DNA from 3 places in the Mesorhizobium sp. M0500 genome. Region 1 is predicted to be linked to each of the others. Evidence: predicted binding sites of a transcription regulator. Region 1 holds the regulator's gene; each other region holds the start of a gene.

Region 1 (3,276 bases):
GCGCTCTTCCTGGAAGTTCGACCAGGAAACGCCGATGACCTTGTCTTTAGCCTGCGCCACCGACGCCAGCGCCAGCGTCATGGCGACACCCGCCAGAATGGCGGTCGTGAATTTCTTCATCATATCCTCCCTGCGCCGCGTACGGCGTGACCAATTGGCTCAAAGACCAGCTTAGAAGCTCTAATTTTTTCGAGCCTCGAAAAAATACTGGCCCGATCTCCGGCTGCTGTCAACATCGATTCTGATGGATTTTGATGACTCTGCGAGTTTTTTCGAGCGTCGGAATAAACGATGACAGCGCCACCTGCATCTGACACTATTTGCCTGCGTCCGACACTATTTGTCGGACATTACCGACGGCTTCCGGTTCATGAGCGGCCGCGGCAACCGGGAGGAAAGCAAAACAATGTCGGTCGGAATCCGCCATGACGATTTGCGCCGGCGCAACCGGGCGATGGTGATCTCGGCGGTGCGCCGGGCCGGCCAGCCATCGCGTACTGAGATCGCAGCTACTACCGGCCTCAGTCATTCGACCATATCGGCGATCTCTTCCGACCTGATACGGGAAGGCATCCTCGCCGAGAGCAAGGCAAGTGAGCCCGTTTCGTTGAAACGCGGTCGTCCGCAGGTCGGCCTCGCCCTCAACCCGGAAGCGGCGGCGGTGCTGACCGTGGTGTTGTCGCTGAATTTCCTGTCGGCCGCCATTATCGACTATACGGGACAGGTGGTCGCCGAGGAACAGCGCCGGCTGGACACGCTGACCATGCCGCGCGACGAGCTGATCCGTGAATGCATGGCCATCGTCCGGCGCCGGCTGCAGGATCCAGACCTTGACGTCCGCAGTGTCGCCCGCATCGCCCTGGCGATTCAGGGCATTACCGACTCCCCTGCACGCGCCATGCTGTGGTCGCCGATCACGCCGCAGACCGACATCGCCTTTGCCGACATGCTGGAGGACGAATTCGGCATCCCGGCAACGGTGGAGAACGACTGCAACATGATGGCGGTGGCTTTGCGCTGGCGCAATCCGGATCGCTATCGCGACGACTTCATCGCCATCCTGCTTTCGCATGGCATCGGCATGGGGCTGGTGCTGAAGGGCGAACTGTTCACCGGGACGCATTCCTCGGGTGGCGAATTTGGCCACATGATCCATCGTCCGGGCGGCGCGCTCTGCCGTTGCGGGCGGCGCGGCTGCATCGAGGCCTATGCCGGCAACTACGCCATCTGGCGCAACGCCAGGCAGATGAGCGAAGAAAGCGAACCGATCGCCGACGTCAGCGACGCCGACATGCGAGCACTGGCGGCCCGGGCGCGCGAGAAAGATGGGCCGGAACGCGAGGCCTACCGCAAGGCCGGCGAAGCGCTGGGTTTCGGTCTCGGCTCGCTGTTCGCGCTGATCGATCCGGCACCGGTCGCGATGGTCGGCGCCAGTGCCGCCGCCTTCGATCTGATCGAGCCGGCCATGCGGAAGGCAATCGCCCAGACCGCCGGCGGCCAGCATTCAGGCTCGATCTCCTTCGATACAGAGCCGAACGAATTGCCGCTGATCCGCGAAGGCTGCGCGATGCGGGCGTTAAGCTTCGTCGACCAGGAGATTTTCGCGCCGGGCGCGCAAATGAGGCCCAGCGTCAGAAAGAACGTAGCCTGACCAGGCGGGTCAATCTTCCCTGATCGCATAGCCGGCACCGCGGATGGTGCGGATGACATCCGGCATCCGGCCGTTGTTGACGGCTTTGCGCAGCCGCCCGACATGCACGTCGACGGTGCGTTCGTCGATGTAGATTGTCTCGCCCCAGACATTATCGAGTAACTGGCTGCGCGAGAAGACACGGCCCGGATGCCGCATCATGAACTCGAGCAGCCGGAATTCGGTCGGCCCGAGCCTGATTTCGCTCTTCTTGCGATAGACCCTGTGCGATTCGCGATCGAGCACGATGTCGCCTACCTTCAGCACGCTGGACAGCACTTCCGGCTTGGCGCGCCGCAGCAGCGCCTTGACCCTGGCCATGAATTCCGGTGTCGAAAACGGTTTGACCAGATAGTCGTCGGCGCCGGTCGAAAGACCGCGCACCCGGTCGCTCTCCTCGCCGCGCGCGGTCAGCATGATGATCGGCAGCCGCTCGGTTTCGGGGCGCACCCGCAACCGACGACAGAGCTCGATGCCGGAAACCGCTGGTATCATCCAGTCGAGCACCAAAAGGTCGGGCACATTCTCCTGCAAACGGATCTCGGCTTCGTCGCCGCGTGTCACCACCTCGACCTGGTAGCCTTCGGATTCGAGATTGTAGCGGAGCAGCACACCCAACGGCTCCTCGTCCTCCACCACCATTATGCGTGGTGCGATCATCGGCTGGGCACCCCCATCATGTCACCGGTGCGGACATTGTCGTTTCGTCCTGCTTCGGACGATTGACCGGCAATTGCTCGCCGGTCAGCACATAATACGCATTTTCGGCGATGTTGGTGACATGGTCGCCGATCCGCTCCAGATTCTTGGCGCAGAACAGCAGGTGCGTGCAAGCGGTGATGTTGCGCGGATCTTCCATCATGTAGGTCAAGAGCTCGCGGAACACGGACGTGTATTTGACGTCGATGCGCTCGTCGGCGGCACGCAGCTTGGCCAACGCGGCCGCATCGCCTGCAGCATATTCCTCGATGACACCCTGCACCTGGATGAGAACCAGCTGCGCCATCGCGTCGATGGAATGCGACAGGTCCCGCGGCGTGGCGCTGAGGCCGACCGCACTCACGCGCTTGGCGATATTCTTGGCAAGATCGCCGATGCGTTCGAGGTCGCCCGCCATGCGGATCGCTCCGACCACATGGCGAAGATCGTGGGCCATCGGCTGGCGTTTGGCGATCAGGGTTATGGCGCGGTCGTCCAGTTCGCGTTGACGCGCATCCATGATGGCGTCGTCGGAAACGACGCGTTGCGCCAGCACGTTGTCGGAATTCAACAGGGCCTTGGTCGCCCCGCCGACCATCGAACCGGCGAGGTCGGCCATGTCGCGGATCAGCTTGCTGATCTGCTCGAGATCCTCGTCGAAAGAAGCGACTGTGTGTTCGCCCATGGTCCTGTCCTCATATGCATGATCGGAACGGCTCAGCCGAAGCGGCCAGTGATGTAGTCCTGCGTGCGCTTCTCGCGGGGCGACGTGAAGATCTTCTCGGTCCGGTCGAACTCGACCAGTTCACCCAGATACATGAAGGCGGTCTGGCGCGACACGCGCGCCGCCTGCTGCATGTTGTGGGTGACGATGACGATCGTGTAGT
Region 2 (3,276 bases), on a different contig from region 1:
CTGTCGCTGGCCGATGCCGCCGCCGTCGAATTCCTGGCGATCGGCGCCCATGCCGTGCGGCGCTCGCTCGCTGATCCAGGTGCGCGCACACTGGTCATCGGCGCAGGCCCGATCGGGCTCGGCACGGCGCTGTTCGCCCGCATCGCCGGGCTCGACGTGACGCTGCTCGACATGAGTGCGGAGAGGCTGGGTTTCGCCGAAAGCGAACTCGGCTTCGCGACCCTCGACGGCTCGCGGGGCGCTGCTGCCGACCTGGTGCGGGAAGCAACCGGCGGCGACGGCTTCGACGTGGTTTTCGATGCCACCGGCAACACCCGGTCGGTGCAGTCGGCCTTCGCCCATGTCGCGCACGGCGGGGCGCTGGTCCTGGTCAGCGTCGTCAAGGACGACATCGCCTTTTCCGATCCCGAATTCCACAAGCGCGAGATGATGCTGATCGGCAGCCGCAACGCCCTGCGTGCCGATTTCGATCATGTCGCCGCCTCGATTCGCAACGGCGCGCTGCCGCTGGCAAAGCTGGTCACCCACCGCACCACGCTTGGCGAGACGCCGCACGACCTCGCCCGCTGGGCGCATGAGAAGTCCGGCCTGATCAAGGCCGTCATTCAAGTCGGATGATGCCAGGGCTGCCGCATCTCAGAGCGCCGACAATTTGAGCTCGATCCGCTCGGCCGGGAAGCGCGACTCCGAAAACTGTATCGGCTGACCGTCGGGCGTGACGTTGACGGCGACCGTCACCAGCACGATGGCGCCGGGCTGCAGCTCGAGGTCCGCAAGGTCGGCGGCATCGGCATGGCGCGCCGACAGCACGGTCGATTGCCTGAGATAGTCGTCGATGCCGAAACGTGCCAGCGATGCGGTGATCGAACCGGTTTCCGCCATGGCGGCATCGATGCCGGCAAAGCGCCTGGCATCGAACCAGCCGGCCGCGCGGGACACCGGCATTCCATCGGCTTCGCCGCGCGTTTCCAGGCGTATCACATCGGCCCCCGTCGCAAGGCCTAAGCCCTCTGCGACACGACGGTCGGCCGGCTCGATCGATGACGCGAGCAAGGTGATATGCCGCTCGGACGCCTGTCCTTGCAATCCCTCGGAAAAGCGGGTGCGGGCGCCGATCGGATAAGACAGCCGCTTGCGCGACAGCACGAAGGTGCCGCGCCCTTGCTCCGCCCTGAGCACGCCCTCCTGCACCAGCGCTGCGATAGCGCTGCGCACCGTGTGGCGGTTGACGCCATAGCGTCCGGCCAACGCGATCTCCGGCGGCAGCGCGGCATTCTCGGGAAAATCGCCGGCGGCGATCGAATGCAGGATCTGGTCGGCGATCTGCCGCCACAGCGCGACACCGCTGCGCCGCTCGATGCTGTTGGCTTGTCCGATCATCTCCCGCCCCAATTCCTTGCGCCGATCTTTTGGCCCGTGTCACGTGCCCGTCATGGACACGCGCTAGATAATGGATATAATTTGTATAGTTGTCTATATCAATAGACAAAATGAACGCAGACGAGGAGCACCGCCATGCGAGGACGGGAAGCGCGAGAGCAGGCCGAGCGCAAGGCCGTGATGGCGACGCTGGCGCAATCGGCCGGCGACGACATCGTCCGCCTCTGGGACGAAGCCGGCCTGCCTTGCGAAGCGGAACTTCTGCGTGGCCCCGAAACCGGCCTGGTTACGGTACGCGGCCGCATCGGCGGCGGTGGTGCCCCTTTCAATGTCGGCGAGGCGACGGTCACCCGTGCCACGGTGCGGCTTGCGTCCGGCCATGTCGGCCACTGCTACGCGCTCGGCCGCGACAAGCAGAAGGCAAGGCTGGCGGCAATCGCCGATGCGCTGTGGCAGGACCCGGCCCACCGCAATGAGGTCGAGATCAGGATCGTTGCGCCATTGCAGGCGGCACTGGCCAAGGCGCGTGAACAGCGCCGCGCCGAGACGGCGGCGACCAAGGTCGATTTCTTCACCATGGTGCGCGGAGAAGACTGATGGATATCGCCGCTCAATCCATTGAAGGCGGCTTCGCCGATCCGGTATTCAATGCCCAGACCGTATTCCGTGCCGTGATGGACGCGATGGCGCGGCCGGGCAGCGTCCAGCCCTTGCCGGCCCTTGCCCACCCACCGGCGCCGCTGTCGGCCACCGCCGGCGCCGTTGCGCTGGCGCTGTGCGACAACGACACGCCGCTCTGGCTCGACCCGGCTTTGCAGGTGTCGGCGGTGAAATCCTGGCTTGGCTTCCATACCGGCGCGCCGCTGGCCAACACCCCGGCCGACGCGCATTTCGCGCTGATCGCCACGCCGGCCGAGATGATGGCGCTCGACGGGTTTTCGCAAGGCACCCAGGATTATCCCGATCGCTCCACGACGCTGATCCTCGAGGTCGGCGATCTCATCTCCGGCGCTGCGCTGCTGCTCGAAGGCCCGGGCATCGAGAAGACGGCGACGATCGCGCCGGCGCAAATGCCGCGCCATTTCGTCGAGCAATGGAAGCAGAACAACCAGCGTTTTCCGCGTGGCGTCGATATCATCCTCGCCACGTTCGACGCAATTGCCTGCCTGCCGCGCACGACGCGCATCAAGATGATGGAGGCGTAGCATGTATGTTGCGGTAAAGGGTGGCGAGACGGCCATTCGCAATGCTCACAAACTGCTCGCCGACCGCCGGCGCGGCGACCGTTCGGTGCCCGCACTTCGTCTAGACCAGATCGTCGAGCAGCTGGCGCTCGGCGTCGACCGGGTGATGAGCGAAGGTTCGCTCTACGACAGGGAACTGGCGGCATTGGCGATCGTCCAGGCGCGCGGCGACATGATCGAGGCGATCTTCCTGGTTCGCGCCTATCGCACCACGCTGCCGCGTTTCGGCTACACCAGGGCGATCGACACCGGCACGATGCTGGTCGAGCGGCGGGTGTCGGCGACCTACAAGGATCTGCCCGGCGGCCAGTTGCTCGGCCCGACTTTCGACTACACCCACCGGCTGCTCGATCCCGAACTTGCTGCCGGCGGCGATGTCGCCGAGCCGGAACAGCGTGCAGGCGAGGCGGAGGCGATGCCGCGCGTCTCGGCCATCCTCGCCCGCGAAGGCCTGATCGAGCCCGACGGCGACATGCCCGGCGATCATGTCCCCGGCGACATCACCCGTGAGCCGCTCGAATTCCCGATGGCGCGTGACATCCGCCTGCAGGCGCTGTCGCGCGGCGACGAGGGGTTTCTGCTGGCGCTCGGCTATTCCACCCAGCGCGGCTACGCGCGCAACCATCCCTTCGTCGGCGAGGTTCGCATCGGC
Region 3 (3,276 bases), on a different contig from region 1:
CCGACGATCGATTTCACCCTTATGTTCTCCGACAGGCCGGGCACCTGCGGCCTCAGGCAGCAGATGCCGCGCACGACGAGATCGATCTCGACGCCGGCGCGGCTGGCATCATAGAGCGCGTCAATGACGATCGGGTCGACCAGCGCATTCATCTTCATCCAGATGCGGGCGGGCCTGCCCTCCAGCGCGTGACTGATCTCGTCCGAAATGTGCTTGAGGATGCGGTCGCGCAGCGTGAACGGCGATATGGCCAGCCGCATCTGCTCGGCCGGCTCGGCATAGCCGGTGATGAAGTTGAACAGCTGGGCGACATCGCGCGCGATCGTCGGGGCGGTGGTGAAGAAGGACAGGTCGGTGTAGATGCGCGCGGTGACCGGGTGGTAGTTGCCGGTGCCGAGATGCACGTAATTGCGCAGCCTGCCATCCTCGCGCCGCACCACCAGCGACATTTTCGAATGGGTCTTCAGTTCGAGGAAGCCGAAGACGACCTGGACGCCGGCTCGCTCGAGGTCGCGCGCCCAGCGGATGTTGGCTTCTTCGTCGAAACGCGCCTTGAGCTCGACCAGCGCGGTCACCGACTTGCCGGCCTCGGCGGCGTCGACCAAAGCGCGCACGATCGGGCTGTCGTTGGAGGTGCGATAGAGCGTCTGCTTGATCGCCACCACTTCCGGATCGGCCATCGCCTGGCGCAGGAACTGCACCACGACGTCGAAGGATTCGTAGGGGTGGTGGACGATGATGTCCTTCTCGCGGATGGCGGCAAAGCAATCGCCGCCATGCTCGCGGATGCGCTCGGGAAAGCGCGGATTGTAGGGGGTGAATTTCAGATCGTCGCGGGCGACGGCGACGATCTCCGAGATCTGGCTGAGCGCCAGCGGACCGGTGAGCACGCTGATGCGGCTCGCCGAAACGCCAAGCTCGCCGGCGACGAAGTCGCGCAGTTCGGGCGGCATCAGCCGGTCGAATTCGATCCGGATAACCGAGCCGCGGCGCCGCCGCTTCAGCGCCGTCTCGAACAGGCGCACCAGATCCTCGGATTCTTCCTCGACCTCGATATCGCTGTCGCGGATGATGCGGAACGTGCCGGAACCCTTGACCTCGTAGCCCGGGAACAGCTTGCCGATATAAAGACCGACCGCCTCCTCGAGCGGGATGAAGCGGACATGGCGCTTGCGATCCGGCAAGCGGATGAAGCGCCTCAGCGCCACCGGCAGGCGCAAAAGCGCGCTCATTTCCTCGCCGTTCTTACGGTGGCGCAATTGCAACGCCATCGAGAAACCGAGATTGGGAATGAACGGGAACGGATGCGCCGGGTCGATCGACAGCGGCGTCAGCACCGGAAATACCTGCTCCTGGAAATGGTCCTCGAGCCAGATCTTCTCGTCCTTGCTCAGCGCATCGCGGGTGATGCTCTCGATGCCTTCCTTGTCGAGCAGCAGCATCAGCGCCGAAAGGCTTTTCTGCTGGTCCTCCTGCAGGCGCTCGACCTCGCGCAGCAATTGTTCAAGCTGCTGCTCGGGCGTGCGTCCGTCCGGGCTCTTCAGCACGATGCCCTCGCGCACCTGGCCGGCAAGACCGGCGACGCGGACCATGAAGAACTCGTCGAGGTTGGCGGCCGATATCGACAGGAAGCGAACACGCTCGAGCAGCGGATGGTTGGCGTTCAGCGACTCTTCGAGCACGCGCCGGTTGAATTGCAGCCAGGAAAACTCCCGGTTGACGAAGCGGTCGGGATTGCCGCCTTCGCGGCTCGCCGCCTCGACGGTGATGAATTCGTTCTGCACCGGCTTCAGTTCGTTCATGGTTTCCGCTCTTCCCACACCGTTCGACGACCATAGCCTTAACCGGCTTAACTTATCCTCTGACAGGCTTTTGCGACAGTTTCATTTCATCGATCTTGCAAAGAGACGGGTTATGATCCAGATGCAATCGACAAGATCAGGAGACGACGATGGCAGGCGGTTCCATTCCCCATTTCCAGAACGATGCGGGCTATCCGGCAATCGACATCGGCGTCAAGGAATTCATGTGCACCGGCGCCAATCCGCCTTTCGACCACCCGCATGTATTTCTCGACATGGGCGACGACAATGAAAAGGTCTGCCCGTATTGCTCGACGCTCTATCGCTATTCGCCGAAGCTGAAGGCATTGGAAACGGTGCCGCCGGGCTGCCTTTATATCGACCAGGCCGCCTGATTCTTCCGCGACAAACCTGATGCAGGAAACGCAGTCCCGGCAGGTGGTCATCGCCGGGGCGGGCGTCGCCGGGCTGACCGCGGCACTGGCCTTCGCCGAGCGCGGCTATCGGATAAAGCTGTTCGAACAGGCGCAGCACCTCGAGGCTGCCGGCGCCGGTATCCAGCTCTCACCCAATGCGACGCGCATCCTACGGCAGCTCGGCGTACTCGATCGGCTGCTGGCGACGGCGGTGCGGCCGGAGGCGGTCGTGCTCAAGGATGCCGCCACGCTGCGCAAGCTGGCGCGCGTACCGCTTGGCCAAGCGGCCGAAACGCGCTGGGGAGCACCCTATCTCGTCGCCCACCGCGCCGATCTGCAAGCCGCGCTGATGGAGCGAGCAGCCGAGCGGCCTGAGATCGAGCTTGTCACCGGTGCCCGCGTCGCCAGTGCCGCCACCGGACCGCATGGCATCACGGCGACGATCGAGAGCGCCGGCACGACCGTCGAAACCGCGGCATTCTTGCTGATCGGCGCCGATGGCGTCTGGTCGTCGGTGCGAGAAACGCTTACCCGCAAGAAGGCCGACTTTGTCAGAAGCCGCTTCTCGGGCGAGCTTGCCTGGCGCGCCACGGTGGCCGCGGGCAGCCTCGCCGGACAAACCTTTGCAGCGATCGGTGCGCCCGATTGCGTTACTGCATTCCTCTATCCCGGCTTCCATATGGTCGCCTATCCGGTCAGCCGTGGCACTGCCTTCAACCTCGCCGCCTTCACTGGGGGCGAGCGCATCGCCGAGGGCTGGTCGGGGCATGCCAACCCCGCCAGCCTCGCCAGCGCCATGCGCGGTACCGCGCCGGCGCTGGTTCGCCTGGCGAACGAGGCGGCGCCGTGGACGGCATGGCCGATCCACATTGTCGAGCAGCGGCGGTGGACGACGCCGCAAGGCATCGCGCTGATCGGCGATGCGGCGCACGCGATGACGCCGTTTGCCGCACAGGGCGCGGCGATGGCGATCGAGGACGCGGCGACGCTTGCCGGCTTCGTTGCGGCCTCCACAGCCGATCTTGAGGGGGCGCTTGCCGCCTGGGAACAGGCGCGGC

What was found. Region 1 encodes PhoB, which activates phosphate uptake and scavenging genes when phosphate is short. Its sites were predicted from a motif close to TGTCATNNANCTGTCAT; they were not measured.
Region 2: phnF (phosphonate metabolism transcriptional regulator PhnF) is a predicted target of PhoB. The motif match lies at 1,418-1,434, and genes of this name have one in related genera.
Region 3: NKI70_RS08760 (RNA degradosome polyphosphate kinase) is a predicted target of PhoB. The motif match lies at 1,875-1,891, and genes of this name have one in related genera.

Annotation. Positions count from the first base shown of each region.
Region 1 is NZ_JAMYRB010000002.1:141,213-144,488, forward strand. It holds gene xylF (D-xylose ABC transporter substrate-binding protein) at 1-120, opposite strand, end outside; gene NKI70_RS04430 (ROK family protein) at 407-1,651, shown strand; gene phoB (phosphate regulon transcriptional regulator PhoB) at 1,661-2,350, opposite strand; gene phoU (phosphate signaling complex protein PhoU) at 2,367-3,074, opposite strand; gene pstB (phosphate ABC transporter ATP-binding protein PstB) at 3,107-3,276, opposite strand, start outside.
Region 2 is NZ_JAMYRB010000025.1:47,085-50,360, reverse strand. It holds gene NKI70_RS28105 (zinc-binding alcohol dehydrogenase family protein) at 1-618, shown strand, start outside; gene phnF (phosphonate metabolism transcriptional regulator PhnF) at 637-1,380, opposite strand; gene phnG (phosphonate C-P lyase system protein PhnG) at 1,516-1,977, shown strand; gene phnH (phosphonate C-P lyase system protein PhnH) at 1,977-2,585, shown strand; gene NKI70_RS28085 (carbon-phosphorus lyase complex subunit) at 2,587-3,276, shown strand, end outside.
Region 3 is NZ_JAMYRB010000003.1:329,172-332,447, reverse strand. It holds gene NKI70_RS08760 (RNA degradosome polyphosphate kinase) at 1-1,802, opposite strand, end outside; gene NKI70_RS08755 (zinc-finger domain-containing protein) at 1,952-2,197, shown strand; gene NKI70_RS08750 (FAD-dependent monooxygenase) at 2,217-3,276, shown strand, end outside.